Linked DNA regions of Shimia isoporae. The protein of the gene in region 2 interacts with the protein of the main gene of each other region in a pairwise test. Links are inferred from orthologs where the notes say so. Each region holds a gene or a part of one and is shown on either strand. Other genes may lie near its edges.

Region 1 (6,616 bases), on a different replicon or contig from region 2:
ATGCAGATCCGCGGCCGCGATCTGTTGAATGGCGTACCGAAGGAAACCGAGATTTCGCAAGCGCAAGTGGCCGAGGCTCTCGCCGAGCCCGTGCAGCAAATCTGCGAAGCCGTAATGACCGCGCTGGAAGCCACACCGCCGGATCTGGCTGCTGACATTGTCGATCGTGGCGTCATGCTGACAGGTGGTGGAGCGCTGCTGGGTGAACTGGATCTCGCGCTGCGCGAACAGACCGGTTTGGCCGTATCCATCGCCGACGAGAGCCTGAACTGTGTGGCAATGGGCACCGGCAAGGCGCTGGAATACGAAAAACAACTGCGCCACGCGATCGACTACGACAGCTAAGGGTCTGACCCACATGTGAGTTTGGTCGGCGCGCCTCGGCGTGCTACACCTGTAACCACCATCTGATATCGGGGGCACGTTGGCACGGGATCGCAATCAGGGCGAAGACTTTTCTGGCCCGCTGAAGCGGTTGCTTCTCGGTGTGATCCTGCTGGTCCTGATTGGTGTTTTCATCGTCTGGCGTATCGACAGCCCCCGCGTGGAACGCTTCCGCGCGCAAATCACCGACGCTGTGGTTCCGAGCTTTGATTGGGCCATGTCGCCTGTGACCGGCGCAGTGAATTTGCTGCGCGATTTCCAAAGTTATCAGAGGATCGTCGAGCAAAACCGCGAGTTGCGACGCGAGCTTCAGCAAATGAAGGTCTGGAAAGAGGCCGCGCTCCAATTGGAGCAAGAAAATGCGCGACTTCTTGACTTGAACAATGTGCGGCTTGACCCTCGTCTTACATTCATCACCGGGGTCGTCCTTGCGGATAGCGGATCTCCATTCAGACAATCAGTTCTTCTGAATATCGGGCAACGTGACGGTATCGTTGATGGCTGGGCGGCAATGGATGGTGTTGGTCTCGTCGGCAGGATCTCCGGCGTGGGCAACAACTCGTCCCGCGTTTTGCTACTGACTGACAACTCGAGCCGCATTCCGGCGGTAATTCAGCAGTCTGGACAGGCTGCTTTGATAGTCGGAGACAACTCCGTTGCGCCTTTGATAGACTTTGTTGAGACACCGGATTTGGTCCGCCCGGGAGATCGGGTCGTGACCTCTGGAGATGGCGGCGTGTTTCCCGGCGGCCTCCTTATTGGGCAAGTTGCCGTTGACCCATCGGGGCGTTTGCGAGTGAGGCTGGCAGCCGACTACGAAAGGCTCGAGTTCTTGCGTGTCCTACGACACCACGGTCAGGAGCGCATAGATACCCACGGCAGCATCGTTCGACCAGATGGTCGCCCAGGCGGAGCGGGAGAGCGTGATGGCTGAAGGTGTCACATCCCGTGTTTGGGGAATGCGGATTCTGTTCGTGTTCCTGTGTCTGTCGATCATCTTTTTCAAGTTGATGCCCTTTAGCACTGCACCACAACTCTGGGCTGGTCCGAACTTGATGGTGGTTTTGTGCATGGCTTGGGCGGCCCGTCAGCCCGACTATACACCTGCGTGGCTGGTCGCCATTTTGTTTCTCCTTGAGGATTTCTTGCTGATGCGACCTCCAGGACTTGGTGCTTTTGTGATGGTTCTGGCCGTGGAAGTGCAACGCAAACGTGCCCCAACGATCCGAGACGCAACCTTTGTTTCGGAGTGGGCTACTGCGGCGGCTTTGATGGTGGCTATCGCGTTGGGCGCACGGCTTGTTTTAATGATGTTTTTTGTCGATCGACCCTCGCTGGGCCTGACGCTTATTCAAGCGATGATGAATGTAGCAGCCTACCCGTTGGTCGTTTTGTTGTCGCAAGTGTTTTTCGGCGTGCGCAGACAGGCGGCCCGTGACGGTCAGTTCGGAGCGGCGTCATGAGAAAGAACCCGCAAGAAAACGCTGAAACCCATGCCCGTGTGACACGCCGCGCCTTACTGCTCGGAGGAGCGCAGCTCGCGTTTATGGGCGGCCTCGGGCTTCGGATGCGCCAACTGCAACTCAACCAAGCCGACCAGTTTCGTCTGTTGGCCGAAGAAAACCGCATCAACATCCGACTGATACCTCCGGCACGTGGCGAGGTTTTTGATCGCAATGGGGTCGTGCTTGCCCGCAATGAGCCTGCCTATCGCATCACCCTCGTTCCAGAGGATGCAGGTGACGTGGACGCGGTAATAGGTCGCCTATCGTCTCTGATTGAACTCGATCCAGGAGAACTCGAGGCCGCCGCAACCGAAATGGAGCGTTCCCCGCCCTTCTTGCCGGTGACAATTGCTGATCGCATTTCGTGGGATGAACTTTCCCGAGTGGCCGTCAACACTCCCGCCCTTCCCGGTGTAACGCCGGAAGTGGGCTTATCCCGCTTCTACCCCTTGCGCGGCGACTTTGCTCATGTCGTCGGCTACGTCGGACCGGTGTCAGATTACGATTTGTCAAAAATCGAGAACCCAGATCAGTTGCTGCGCATTCCGCGGTTTCAAATCGGCAAGGTCGGACTCGAAGGAAAGCTCGAGACTTCCCTGCGAGGCAAGGCCGGCACAAAGCGTGTCGAAGTCAACGCAGTCGGACGCATCATGCGTGAGTTGGACAGACGGGAAGGCCAGCAGGGCGACGACGTCCAACTGACCATTGATCAGAGTTTGCAGAGCTATACGCAAGCCCGTCTTGGTGAAGAGAGTGCCGCCGCGATCGTTATGGATTGCCGGAATGGCGATCTTCTTACAATCGCCTCTGCACCAACGTTTGATCCAAATCTCTTCGTCGAAGGCATTTCGGTTGCTGACTATCGTGCTCTGACAGACAACGACCACCGCCCGTTGGCGGCCAAGTCCGTTCAAGGCACTTATCCGCCGGGCTCTACTTTCAAGATGATTACGGCACTGGCGGCGCTGGATGCGGGCATAGCACATCCGGAGCAAACGGTCTGGTGCCCTGGCCATTTGGAAGTCTCGAACCGTCGTTTTCACTGCTGGAAACGCGCCGGCCATGGCCATGTCAACCTGGCTCAGGCGCTCCGGGAAAGTTGCGATGTCTATTTCTACGAACTGGCCCTCGAAGTGGGGATCGACAAGATTTCGTCAATGGCGGCTCGTTTTGGTATCGGTCAACGCTTCGATCTTCCTTTGTCGGGTGTCGCATCCGGCCTGAACCCAACACGCAACTGGAAAAATCAGGTTCGGGGAGCCGACTGGGTGGTTGGCGACACAGTCAACGTGTCCATTGGCCAGGGGTTCGTGCTTACTTCTCCGCTACAACTAGCGGTCATGACTTCAAGGCTTGCGACCGGACGGGACGTCGTGCCGAGAATTGTCAAATCAATAAACGGCAAAGATATGCCATCTGCGCCAGCTGAACGCTTGGGTATCAATGAGGCCTTTCTGAACGAGGTCCGACGCGGCATGTACGAAGTCTCCAACCATAGACGCGGAACCGCCTATGGCAGCCGGATTATCGAGGACGGCCTCAGGATGGCCGGCAAAACGGGCACGTCGCAAGTCCGCAACATCACTGCGGCCGAACGAGCACGCGGAGTGACCCGGAATGAAGACTTGCCTTGGAACCGCCGCGACCACGCTCTCTACGTCAATTACGCCCCTTATGATGATCCACAGATCGCCGTAGCAGTCGTTGTCGAGCACGGAGGCGGCGGATCAAAAGCGGCGGCACCAATTGCACGCGATATCACGCTTCAGGCGCTATATGGCGGCCAGCCGCCGCTCGCGGCCTACCCCGCCAAGGACAGGAAACGCATCGAGGAGCAACAAGAAGAACTGCGTGAACTCCTCCCCGGACGGAACATCACTCGTCGGGATCGAGTTTGAGGAGAGCACCGTGAGTTATCTTGAGTACTCCGTCAAACATGTGCCGTCAGGCCCACGCAAAATCCTGCATCTGAATTGGGCGCTTTTTCTGCTGATTTCCGCGGTAGCAGGCGTCGGCTTTCTGATGCTGTATTCTGTCGCGGGCGGGTCGTTTTCCCCTTGGGCAGAACCTCAAATGAAACGGTATGCCATGGGCGTGGTCCTCATGCTCGTCATTGCAATGGTACCGATCTGGTTCTGGCGCTCGATCTCGGGCGCGGCATATCTTGGCTCGCTGGTTCTACTTGTTCTGGTAGAAATAATTGGCAGCGTCGGCATGGGAGCCCAGCGCTGGATTGATCTGGGCTTTATGCGCCTTCAGCCGAGCGAATTGATGAAAGTCACTTTGGTTATGGCTCTCGCGGCCTATTACGACTGGTTGCCACCGCGCAAAACGTCACGCCCTCAATACGTTCTTCTGCCCGTTCTTCTGATCCTGATCCCAACGGCACTGGTTTTGCGTCAACCGGATCTTGGTACGTCTATTCTTTTGCTAACCGGTGGAGCGATTGTCATGTTCGCGGCTGGTGTTCACTGGGGGTATTTCACGGCTGTCCTTAGCATGGGTGTTGGCCTGGTGTTTGCTGTGTTCCGGTCACGCGACACGTCTTGGCAATTGTTGAAAGACTACCAGTATCGTCGCATCGATACCTTCCTTGATCCTGCGTCAGATCCTCTGGGCGCCGGGTACCACATTACACAGTCCAAAATTGCGCTTGGATCAGGCGGATGGACTGGCCGAGGATTTATGCAGGGAACGCAAAGCCGCCTGAACTTCTTGCCTGAAAAACACACCGATTTCATCTTCACTACTTTGGCGGAAGAATTTGGCTATATTGGCGCGGTGTCGCTTCTGGCTCTCTATGCCTTGATCATTCTGTTTTGCGTGGCTTCCGCCGTCACAAACAGGGACCGTTTTGCTTCCCTGCTTACAATTGGGATTGCAGGTGCTTTCTTCCTGTTTTTTGCGGTCAATATGTCCATGGTCATGGGATTGGCACCCGTCGTCGGTGTGCCTCTGCCTTTAGTAAGCTATGGTGGATCTGCAATGCTGGTCTTGATGATGGCCTTTGGCCTTGTGCAAAGCGCCCATGTACACCGCCCTCGCTAGCAAAGCCCCAGAGCTTCCCGGACAAGCCTATTGACCGGCTTCTCTATTTCCCTTTGCCAGCTAACCAAACCGACCTCTCTCAAGTGGCCAACAATCGGTTCGAAATTCAACGCCTCTGCATTCCGTTGGAGCCCGTCCCACCAAGGCAAAACAGCCTGTCCGACACCTTCAGCAACAAGTTGCGCGATTGCCTCCACAGCGTCCATCTCGCATAGCACACGAGGGGTGTTGTGCAATTCCGTCAACGCATCGAAGCAAAGCTTTCCGCCCCAGCTATCTCTGGCGTATATTACGAAGGGAATATCCCGAGGTGCATCACGCGGGCGAACGAGACCAATTGGATGGCGAACAACCGAGTCAAAACGCACCGTCTTGGGCAATTCAAATGGCGGCTTAACCACTAACGCCATGTCGACGGTTCTTTGGGTGAAGCTTTCGTAAGTCGCCTGTGACCCACCGGGGAAAACTTTTAGTTCGAGGTCCGGAGCACTTTTTCCCAGACTTGCAATTATGGAAGACCCAAACTCCCCAAGCGCCGTTGATATCGCCCCAAGTCTCAGCGTGCCGGACAACACCTCGCGCGCCAGCTCAGCTTCCAACCCCGCCCTCAAAGCCAACATTTCCCGCAAATCCGACAGAATTGTCTCACATGCAGGTGTTGCCGCCATATTACGGCCGTTCCTTTGCAGAAGGGACACTTTCAATTCTGCCTCAAGCGCTCCCACTCGTTGCGTAGCGGCCGCTGCTGTAATCCCTTGGGCACGCGCGGCTGCAGCAATCGAACCGCCATCAATCGTCGCCAGAAGCGTCTCAACAAACCTTAAATCCATAGTTTTACTTATGTCTGAAAGTTGAAAAACAATCTATCCTATTGTCACAGCTCCGACTATTCCTGAACGCACACTCTGTTTTCGAGGATCTCTTCATGAGCGTTTTTCACCTTGCCTACCACGTAACCGATCTGAACGAAGCCCGTGCGTTCTATGGCGAACTACTTGGATGTCAGGAAGGAAGAAGCACGGATACCTGGGTGGATTACAATTTCTTTGGGCACCAGCTTTCGCTTCATCTCGGAACACCATTTGAAACAGCTGCAACCGGCAAAGTCGGTGACCACATGGTTCCAATGCCTCACTTAGGAGTGATCCTACCAAAACCCGAATGGGATGAATTGGCAGAGAAACTGAAGGAAGCTGCCGTCGACTTCGTGCTTCCCCCTTTCACTAGGTTTACCGGGGAACCTGGCGAACAAAGCACTATGTTCTTTCGGGACCCTTCGGGCAATCCAATCGAAATCAAGGGGTTTGCAGATATGGCCGGAGTTTTCGCCACATGATCAATGCGCTGTTTGCGGCTCTTCCAGAGCGATGGACGCAATATGAGAAAACGCTGAACGACGCCTTCTTGGAAGCCGGTCTTCAAGTCGATCTCAGAACAAGTTTTGCGCCTGAAGTTGTAGATTACATTATTTATGCCCCGAACAGTCCAGTGCAGGACTTTCGTCCTTACACAAGATGTAAGGCCGTTTTAAACCTCTGGGCTGGTGTAGAAAACGTTGTCGGCAACGTCACTTTGACTCAGCCGCTGGCTCGAATGGTCGATCCGGGCATGACACAAGGCATGGTGGAATTTGTGATCGGCCACGTGATGCGTCACCATCTGGGGATGGACCTGCATAT
Region 2 (6,711 bases):
TCCTCGCGCATCAGCGCCACAAACCGGCTGTCTTGGGCGGAGATATTGTCGGCAAACAAAGATGAGCCTTGCGTATTGCGCGTGCCCTTAACGTCCGCCAACGCCTTGATCGCAATTGGCAGCCCATGCAGCTTGCCGCGCTCATTCTCAGGCACCGCGTCCGCCGCCCGCGCCTCCGCCAGCAATTCCTCATCTGCCCGCAAATCGACAATCGCATTCACTGCCGGATTACGCTCAGCAATCCGCGCCAATGTCGCTTGCATCACGGTTTCCGCACTCAGGCGCCCGCCCCGCAGCGCCGCAATCAAGTCGACTGCATCCCAATCAAGAAATTCGCTCATGTCCGTCTCCCCAGAATAGAAGAAACGCTACATCAGAGCGGCAGGAACACAAGGCCCGGAATACAACGAGCGCAATTTGCGCGGTCGCGTTATTCCTCGCTCTGCGCGTCCGCCCGGCTCTTTCCAGCCACGTTCATCGCCAGTGTCGCCGCCATGAACCCGTCAAGGTCGCCGTCCAGTACGCCTTTGGTATCCGCGGTTTCATAGTTCGTACGAAGGTCTTTGACCATCTGATATGGCTGCATCACATACGAACGGATTTGCGCGCCCCAACCAGCATCACCTTTAGCTTCGTGCAGAGCATTCACCTCAGCGCTACGGCGATCAAGTTCGAGTTGGTAAAGCCGCGATTTCAGCGCTTTCATCGCGATATCACGGTTCTGGTGCTGCGATTTTTCCGAGCTGGTAACAACGATACCCGTCGGGTGGTGCGTGATCCGCACCGCCGAGTCGGTGGTGTTCACGTGCTGCCCACCTGCACCGGACGACCGATAGGTATCGATCCGAATATCGGCTGGGTTCACTTCCACCTCGATGTTGTCGTCAATCACAGGATAAGCGCCAACGGCTGCAAATGATGTCTCCCGTGTGCCTTTGCCAAAGGGGGAAATCCGCACCAAACGGTGCGTACCACTTTCTGACTTCAACCAACCGTAAGCATTGTGGCCCTTGATCTGATAGGTCGCAGATTTGATTCCAGCTTCCGTACCTGCCTGCTCTTCCTGCAACTCAACAGAAAAACCGCGGCTTTCAGCCCATCGCACATACATACGCGCCAGCATGCTGGCCCAGTCGCAAGCTTCTGTTCCGCCTGCGCCGGATTTGATTTCAAGAAAGGCGTCATTCCCATCTGTTTCGCCGTTCAGAAGCGCTTCAAGCTCCTTCTTCGCCGCCTTTTCTTTGAGCGCGGCCAAGGCTGTCTCGGCTTCTTCCACGACCTCTTCGTCTTCTTCCATCTCGCCCAGTTCAATGAGTTCGACATTGTCACGCATCTCGGTTTCGATGGCTTTGACGGTATCCAGTGCATCAACAAGCATCTGGCGCTCGCGCATCAGCTTTTGAGCCGCTGCCGGATCATTCCACAGGTCAGGGTCCTCCACCCGCGCGTTGAACTCTTCCAAACGGAAAGCTGCAGTTTCAAATCCCATCCGCTGACGCAACAGCTCCAGGGATTTTTCGATATCTGCAACAAGGTTCTGTGCTTCAGCGCGCATGGTCAATCCTGCTTCTTACGGTTCAGACATGGGTGATAAACCAGCAGGCAGGAGGGGGCAAGTTGGACCAACCCATTTCCTTGCCGACGCTTTCATTCCTTAGAAACACCGCTTCCGCTTCGCGATCCTCATTTACAGGCATCGCGCGAACGATGCCTGCTCGTGTGTTAAGGTTCACAATAGTCCGGGCCACAGCCTCTCCTGCGCTCGATGAAGCAGTCCGGTGGCTATACGGTCTTACACAGCGCTCACTCTCGATGGTCGTAGACCACCTCTCCCCCCATCATCGTGAACAGAACATCGACTTCGGAAATGTCATTAGGGTCAATTTCATACAAATCCTTGTCCAGCACGACGATTTCGGCTTTTTTCCCGACCTCCAGGCTTCCAATCTCGTCATCCATGTTCAGGTTCCAGGCGGCATTGATTGTTGCTGCCCGTATTGCAACATCGACATCCACTCCTGCGCCGGCTCCTCCAAGCGGATCAATGTGTTTGCGGCCGTCAATCGTACGGGTCATTGCAGTTGCGATGGCAACCAAGGGGCGGTACTCGGAAATCCACCCGGACACCGGCCAGTCCGAACCGAGTGACACCCGCCCACCCTTCTCGGCGATCATTTGCATGGGGACCATTTCTTGAACCCGAGCTTTGCCTAACCGCAAATCAGAAGGCGCAGACAAGTTCGGATCATAGCTCATACAAGCGCCTGAGCTATCGTAAACCACGTTCAATTCCGCAAACCGCGGGAACCACTCTTCGATGCCACTCAGTGTATATTCAGGAGATACATTCACGACTTGAGTGAACACCTGCATTTGGGCGTTCAACACGACGCAGCCCTCCGTCCCCACTGACGAGGCCGCCGTCACCCGCGCATGGTCTATTGCCGGTCAGGCGGACATCGTTGCCAGTACTGGCGCTGGGTCAACGACGACCCGCAGTTCTCCTCTTACCTGACGGTGGCTGACGTAAACAATGGCGTCTACTACGTGCGCACATATGACAACTACAACATCCAGAAAATCACCCTGTCCGATGTAAACTTCAACACCGAGGGCGTGGTCTGCGTTGGCGCCTTCTCTGAAGCACCAGAGTATCAGGAATTTGACTTCGGCGACTAAACCGACCGGCCAAAAACCAAAAACGGGCGCGCAGCGCAAGTTTTGTTGTCAGATCTCCAGCAACTGATGAGATTAATACAACCCGCCCGAACTGACTGTGCCAAAGTCCGCCTTGGGTCCCACAATCACCTCACGTCCCGAAGACGTCGTCACCTCACGGCCCTGACTAACTTCGTCAAACAGTGGCAAGTTGGCCCCCATTCCGAAACCACCATCATAGGTGATACCAAAGACCGGTTCCTCACCGTCACGGAAGTACTCGGCAACCACATGAGCCCCGCTTGCGTCATTGTCGAGACGCGCGCCAGTGTAGCGGTCGATCTTGATAAAATGACCACCCGGAGGCACGCGGAACTTGCCACCCCCGTACTTCTTTATCGCTTCTTCCATGAACTCCTGGAACACCGGGCCGCACGTGGTGCCACCATATGCGCCTCGACCGAGAGGACGCGGACGGTCGTGGCCGATATAGCATCCCGCCGCGATATTGGAGGTAAAACCGACAAACCAGACATCCTTTGCCTCGTTCGTGGTACCGGTCTTGCCAGCAACCGGAACAGGCAGCTTGATCTGGCTCGACGCAGTCCCGCGTGTCACAACACCTTCCATCATCGAAGTCAGCTGATAGGCAGTTACAGGGTCCATAACCCGTTCGCGGTTGGTGACAATACGCGGGCTGCGGCTCTCCGGAATCGCCGGATCAGCACAATCGGTACAATCACGTTGATCATGACGATAGATCGTCTTGCCGTAGCGATCCTGAACACGGTCCACCAGCGTCGGCTCAACCCGTTCGCCGCCGTTGGCGAACATCGCATAGGCAGCGACCATCTGGTAAAGTGTGGTTTCGTCCGCACCCAGTGAATTGGCGAGGAACTGACCCATGTTCTCGTATACACCGAACCGTTCCGCGTAACGGGCGACGGTATTCATACCGACTTCCTGCGCGAGACGGATGGTCATCAGGTTCCGGCTCATCTCGATGCCGGTGCGCATGGGCGTCGGACCATAAAACTTATTCGTCGAATTTTTCGGCCGCCACACACCCTGCGGGGTGTCGATCTCGATGGGCGCATCGATCACGATCGTTGCAGGCGAATACCCGCTGTCCAACGCAGAGGCATATACAAACGGTTTAAAACTGGAGCCTGGCTGACGCTTCGCCTGTGTTGCGCGGTTAAACACCGTGTCCTGATAACTGAAGCCACCCTGCATGGCGATCACACGTCCGTTGTTGACGTCCATCGCCATGAAACCACCCTGCACTTCAGGCACCTGACGCAAAGACCAGCGCACGAACTCACCACCGTCGTCTTTGGTGATAGCACGCACCAGAACAACGTCGCCCTTGGAGACCAGATCGCCGGCCACCTTGGCCTTTCGTCCAAGCGAGCCGTCTTCAAGCTGCTTGCGCGCCCATTGCGCGTCTTTTGCCGGAATCCAATGGCCGTCCTCGTCCTCGTCAATTCCTTCGATGCCAACGCGAGCGTCATTGTTGCCAACCGCCAAAACCACAGCCGGATGCCATTGGCCTTCGAGGTCTACATCACGAGGGACTTCAACGGCTGCCAGAGCTTCGCGCCACGCGACCTCATCCTCGAGAACTTCGTCTGGCAGGGTGAATTTTGTGCCGCGCCAAACGCCGCGAGAGCGGTCGTATTTCTCTAAGGCACGACGCAGAGCCTTTGCCGCAATCTCCTGCATTTCCGGATCGGCTGTCGCACGCACGGTCATACCCCCAGAGAAGAACTCTTCTTCGCCAAAATCCCGGCTCAGTTGGCGGCGGATTTCATCGGTGAAGTAATCGCGAGGCGGCAGCGCCGTCTTGTAGCTTTCGTAGTCGCCATTCTGCACGGATTTCAGAGGCAGGTCCTTTTCGGAGAGATACACCTCCTCGCTGATGTAGCCGTTTTCCGACATCTCTTTCAGAACAAAATTCCGACGCGCCAGAACTCTCTCCATGTTGCGCACCGGATGGAACCGGCCCGGAGCTTTGGGCATTGAAGCCAGTGTCGCAGCCTCATGGGGCTCCAACTGGTCCAGATTTTTGTTGAAATATGTTTGCGCAGCAGCAGCTACACCATATGAGTTCTGACCGAGGAAAATCTCGTTCATGTAGAGCTCGAGAATCTGGTCCTTGGTGAGCGTTTCCTCGACCCGCGTCGCCAGTATGATTTCCTTGATCTTGCGCTCCACCTTACGGTCACCAGACAAGAGGAAGTTTTTCATAACCTGCTGCGTGATCGTCGATGCCCCCCGCACGCTCTCGCCACGTGTCGCGACAGCCTCATAAGCCGCCGCCGCGATACCTCGCGCATCAAAGCCCGAGTGCTCGTAGAAGTTCTTGTCTTCCGCCGAAATGAACGCCTGCTTCACTAGATCCGGAATTTCGTCCGCAGGCACGAACAAGCGCCGCTCTTTGGCAAATTCGTCGATAATTTCGCCTTCGCCAGAGTAAATCCGGCTGATCGTGGGAGGCTTGTATTGGGCAAGGTTCTCGTGACTCGGAAGCTCCTGACCATACAGCCAGAAGATACCACCAATCGTCAGCGCAATGACGAAAAGGCCCATTGTGACAAAGGTGAAAATCGTCCCGAAGAACGAAGCGATGAATCTCAGCACGCGCGCGAACCCCAATAGAGCGTCTTTGAAGCCTCTATATAGCTTAGGCACGCGCGGATCAAAACACGATACCGCGCGTCACAGTCTCAGCAGTCCATTTCGCGAGACCGGACTAGGGAACAACGAAGCTACTGATCAAACGGATTTGTTGACCACTATCCAACGTAACGGGCGGCGCATTGGGATCGCTCAACCCTTTCTCACGGCTTCGGCCAGCGATTTCATCCAGCATTTCTCGTGGAGGCAACATCTCTGAGCACTTGGTGCGCTGTTCCCATTTCGCGTGGCTGATCGGTCCAGCTGTAAACGACGAAATGACGCCTCCGGGGCCTCCCGAGGTGCTGTCGTTCAACAGCGTTTTGATGCCTTCCGCCAACACTCGAGCGCTTTCACCAAAACGCATGTGGGAAATCCGGCGCATCTCTTCTGTGATGTCTTTATCCGGTTTGCCCGTTTCTTTCTCATAATTCAGGCACCTACGGGCTACAAAGACCCAATCGTGGATCACATAAGCAGGCCCAAAGGCTCAAGCATTGAAGCCAGGCACGCTTTGTACAACCCGGGGAACCGAGCCGCCATCAGTGAAGAATGAATTTGGGGTTATGACGCCGCTCTCGCCAGACGGCGCATTCGCGTCATCACGTAAAAACCTGAGCGGCTGCAACTCATCCTCATAGTAGAGGAATTTGCCATCGCCAACGGCTGACCCCGCGCCGCCGCTGATCCAGTAAAGACGCACGACACCTTCAAAACTGCCCTTAGTCACCGCGTCATAATCAACCGGCGTACAGGCCCCCAGCAAAACAACTATACCGGCAAAAATCCGCCACATCCCAAATACTCCTCAAGAATATTCGACCATTTGGCGATATTTCTGCGCGAAACATCAACCCTTGGCTGTTTTGCGGATTTCAAGATACTCCGCCAACCGCGATTTCAGATGCGGCACAGCGTTGTCCATGCGCAAAAACCGCTCAACATCGATCAGGCGCCAAGCCTGTCCCTCATTGCCAAGACGCATACAGCCATCGTCAAGGTCCGGCACCTCGGCCACAAAAAACCACGTGACACGCTCGCCTTGTCGCCCTTCGGAATACCGCCTTTTCCAATTGAGTTGCGTGGGCAGCAATGTCAGCGACAACTCCTCAAGCAATTCGCGCAATACGCACGCTTCGGCGGATTCGCCGTTTTCCCGCCCACCTCCAGGCAAATCCCACATATTTGGAAATACAATGTCGGGACGGTCATCACGCAAAATGGTCACAACGCGATCCCCTTTGAGGATAGCGACCTTTGCCCCGTCAAAATCGCTGAACTCGCGCATTTACCCCTTACTCGCCTCCATCAGAACTCCGTTTCCAACTCGGGCGTCATCAGTACGGATGTCTACTGGCGCACAAGAGCTTTGTT

Evidence for each region.
Region 1: the proteins of BXY66_RS08800 (region 2) and mrdA interact in binary tests that used the Escherichia coli proteins (3 or more experiments, as listed by UniProt). The link is inferred for Shimia isoporae from one-to-one orthologs.

What each region holds. Positions count from the first base shown.
Region 1 is NZ_SMGR01000006.1:26,830-33,445, reverse strand. What follows is about bases 1,316-4,315. They hold mrdA (penicillin-binding protein 2), read left to right. Parts: upstream 1,316-1,843; coding sequence 1,844-3,787; downstream 3,788-4,315. Other genes in these bases: rodA (rod shape-determining protein RodA), read left to right, coding at 3,798-4,315; BXY66_RS19615 (ATP-binding protein), read left to right, coding at 1,316-1,847; mreC (rod shape-determining protein MreC), read left to right, coding at 1,316-1,318. Also shown: BXY66_RS19625 (rod shape-determining protein), read left to right, coding at 1-345; more of mreC, read left to right, coding at 425-1,315; more of BXY66_RS19615, read left to right, coding at 1,311-1,315; more of rodA, read left to right, coding at 4,316-4,937; BXY66_RS19600 (LysR family transcriptional regulator), read right to left, coding at 4,934-5,767; BXY66_RS19595 (VOC family protein), read left to right, coding at 5,863-6,273; BXY66_RS19590 (2-hydroxyacid dehydrogenase), read left to right, coding at 6,270-6,616. UniProt on the Escherichia coli protein: Catalyzes cross-linking of the peptidoglycan cell wall. Responsible for the determination of the rod shape of the cell. Is probably required for lateral peptidoglycan synthesis and maintenance of the correct diameter during lateral and centripetal growth.
Region 2 is NZ_SMGR01000001.1:1,790,257-1,796,967, forward strand. The notes cover bases 2,527-5,621. They hold BXY66_RS08800 (penicillin-binding protein 1A), read right to left. Parts: upstream 5,302-5,621; coding sequence 2,752-5,301; downstream 2,527-2,751. Other genes in these bases: BXY66_RS08795 (linear amide C-N hydrolase), read left to right, coding at 2,527-2,679; BXY66_RS08805 (hypothetical protein), read right to left, coding at 5,414-5,621. Also shown: BXY66_RS08780 (amidase), read right to left, coding at 1-341; prfB (peptide chain release factor 2), read right to left, coding at 431-1,555; BXY66_RS20455 (hypothetical protein), read right to left, coding at 1,578-1,748; BXY66_RS08790 (amidohydrolase family protein), read right to left, coding at 1,804-2,388; more of BXY66_RS08795, read left to right, coding at 2,434-2,526; more of BXY66_RS08805, read right to left, coding at 5,622-5,722; BXY66_RS08810 (hypothetical protein), read right to left, coding at 5,828-6,133; BXY66_RS08815 (NUDIX domain-containing protein), read right to left, coding at 6,188-6,625; BXY66_RS08820 (N-acetylmuramoyl-L-alanine amidase), read right to left, coding at 6,688-6,711. UniProt on the Escherichia coli protein: Cell wall formation. Synthesis of cross-linked peptidoglycan from the lipid intermediates.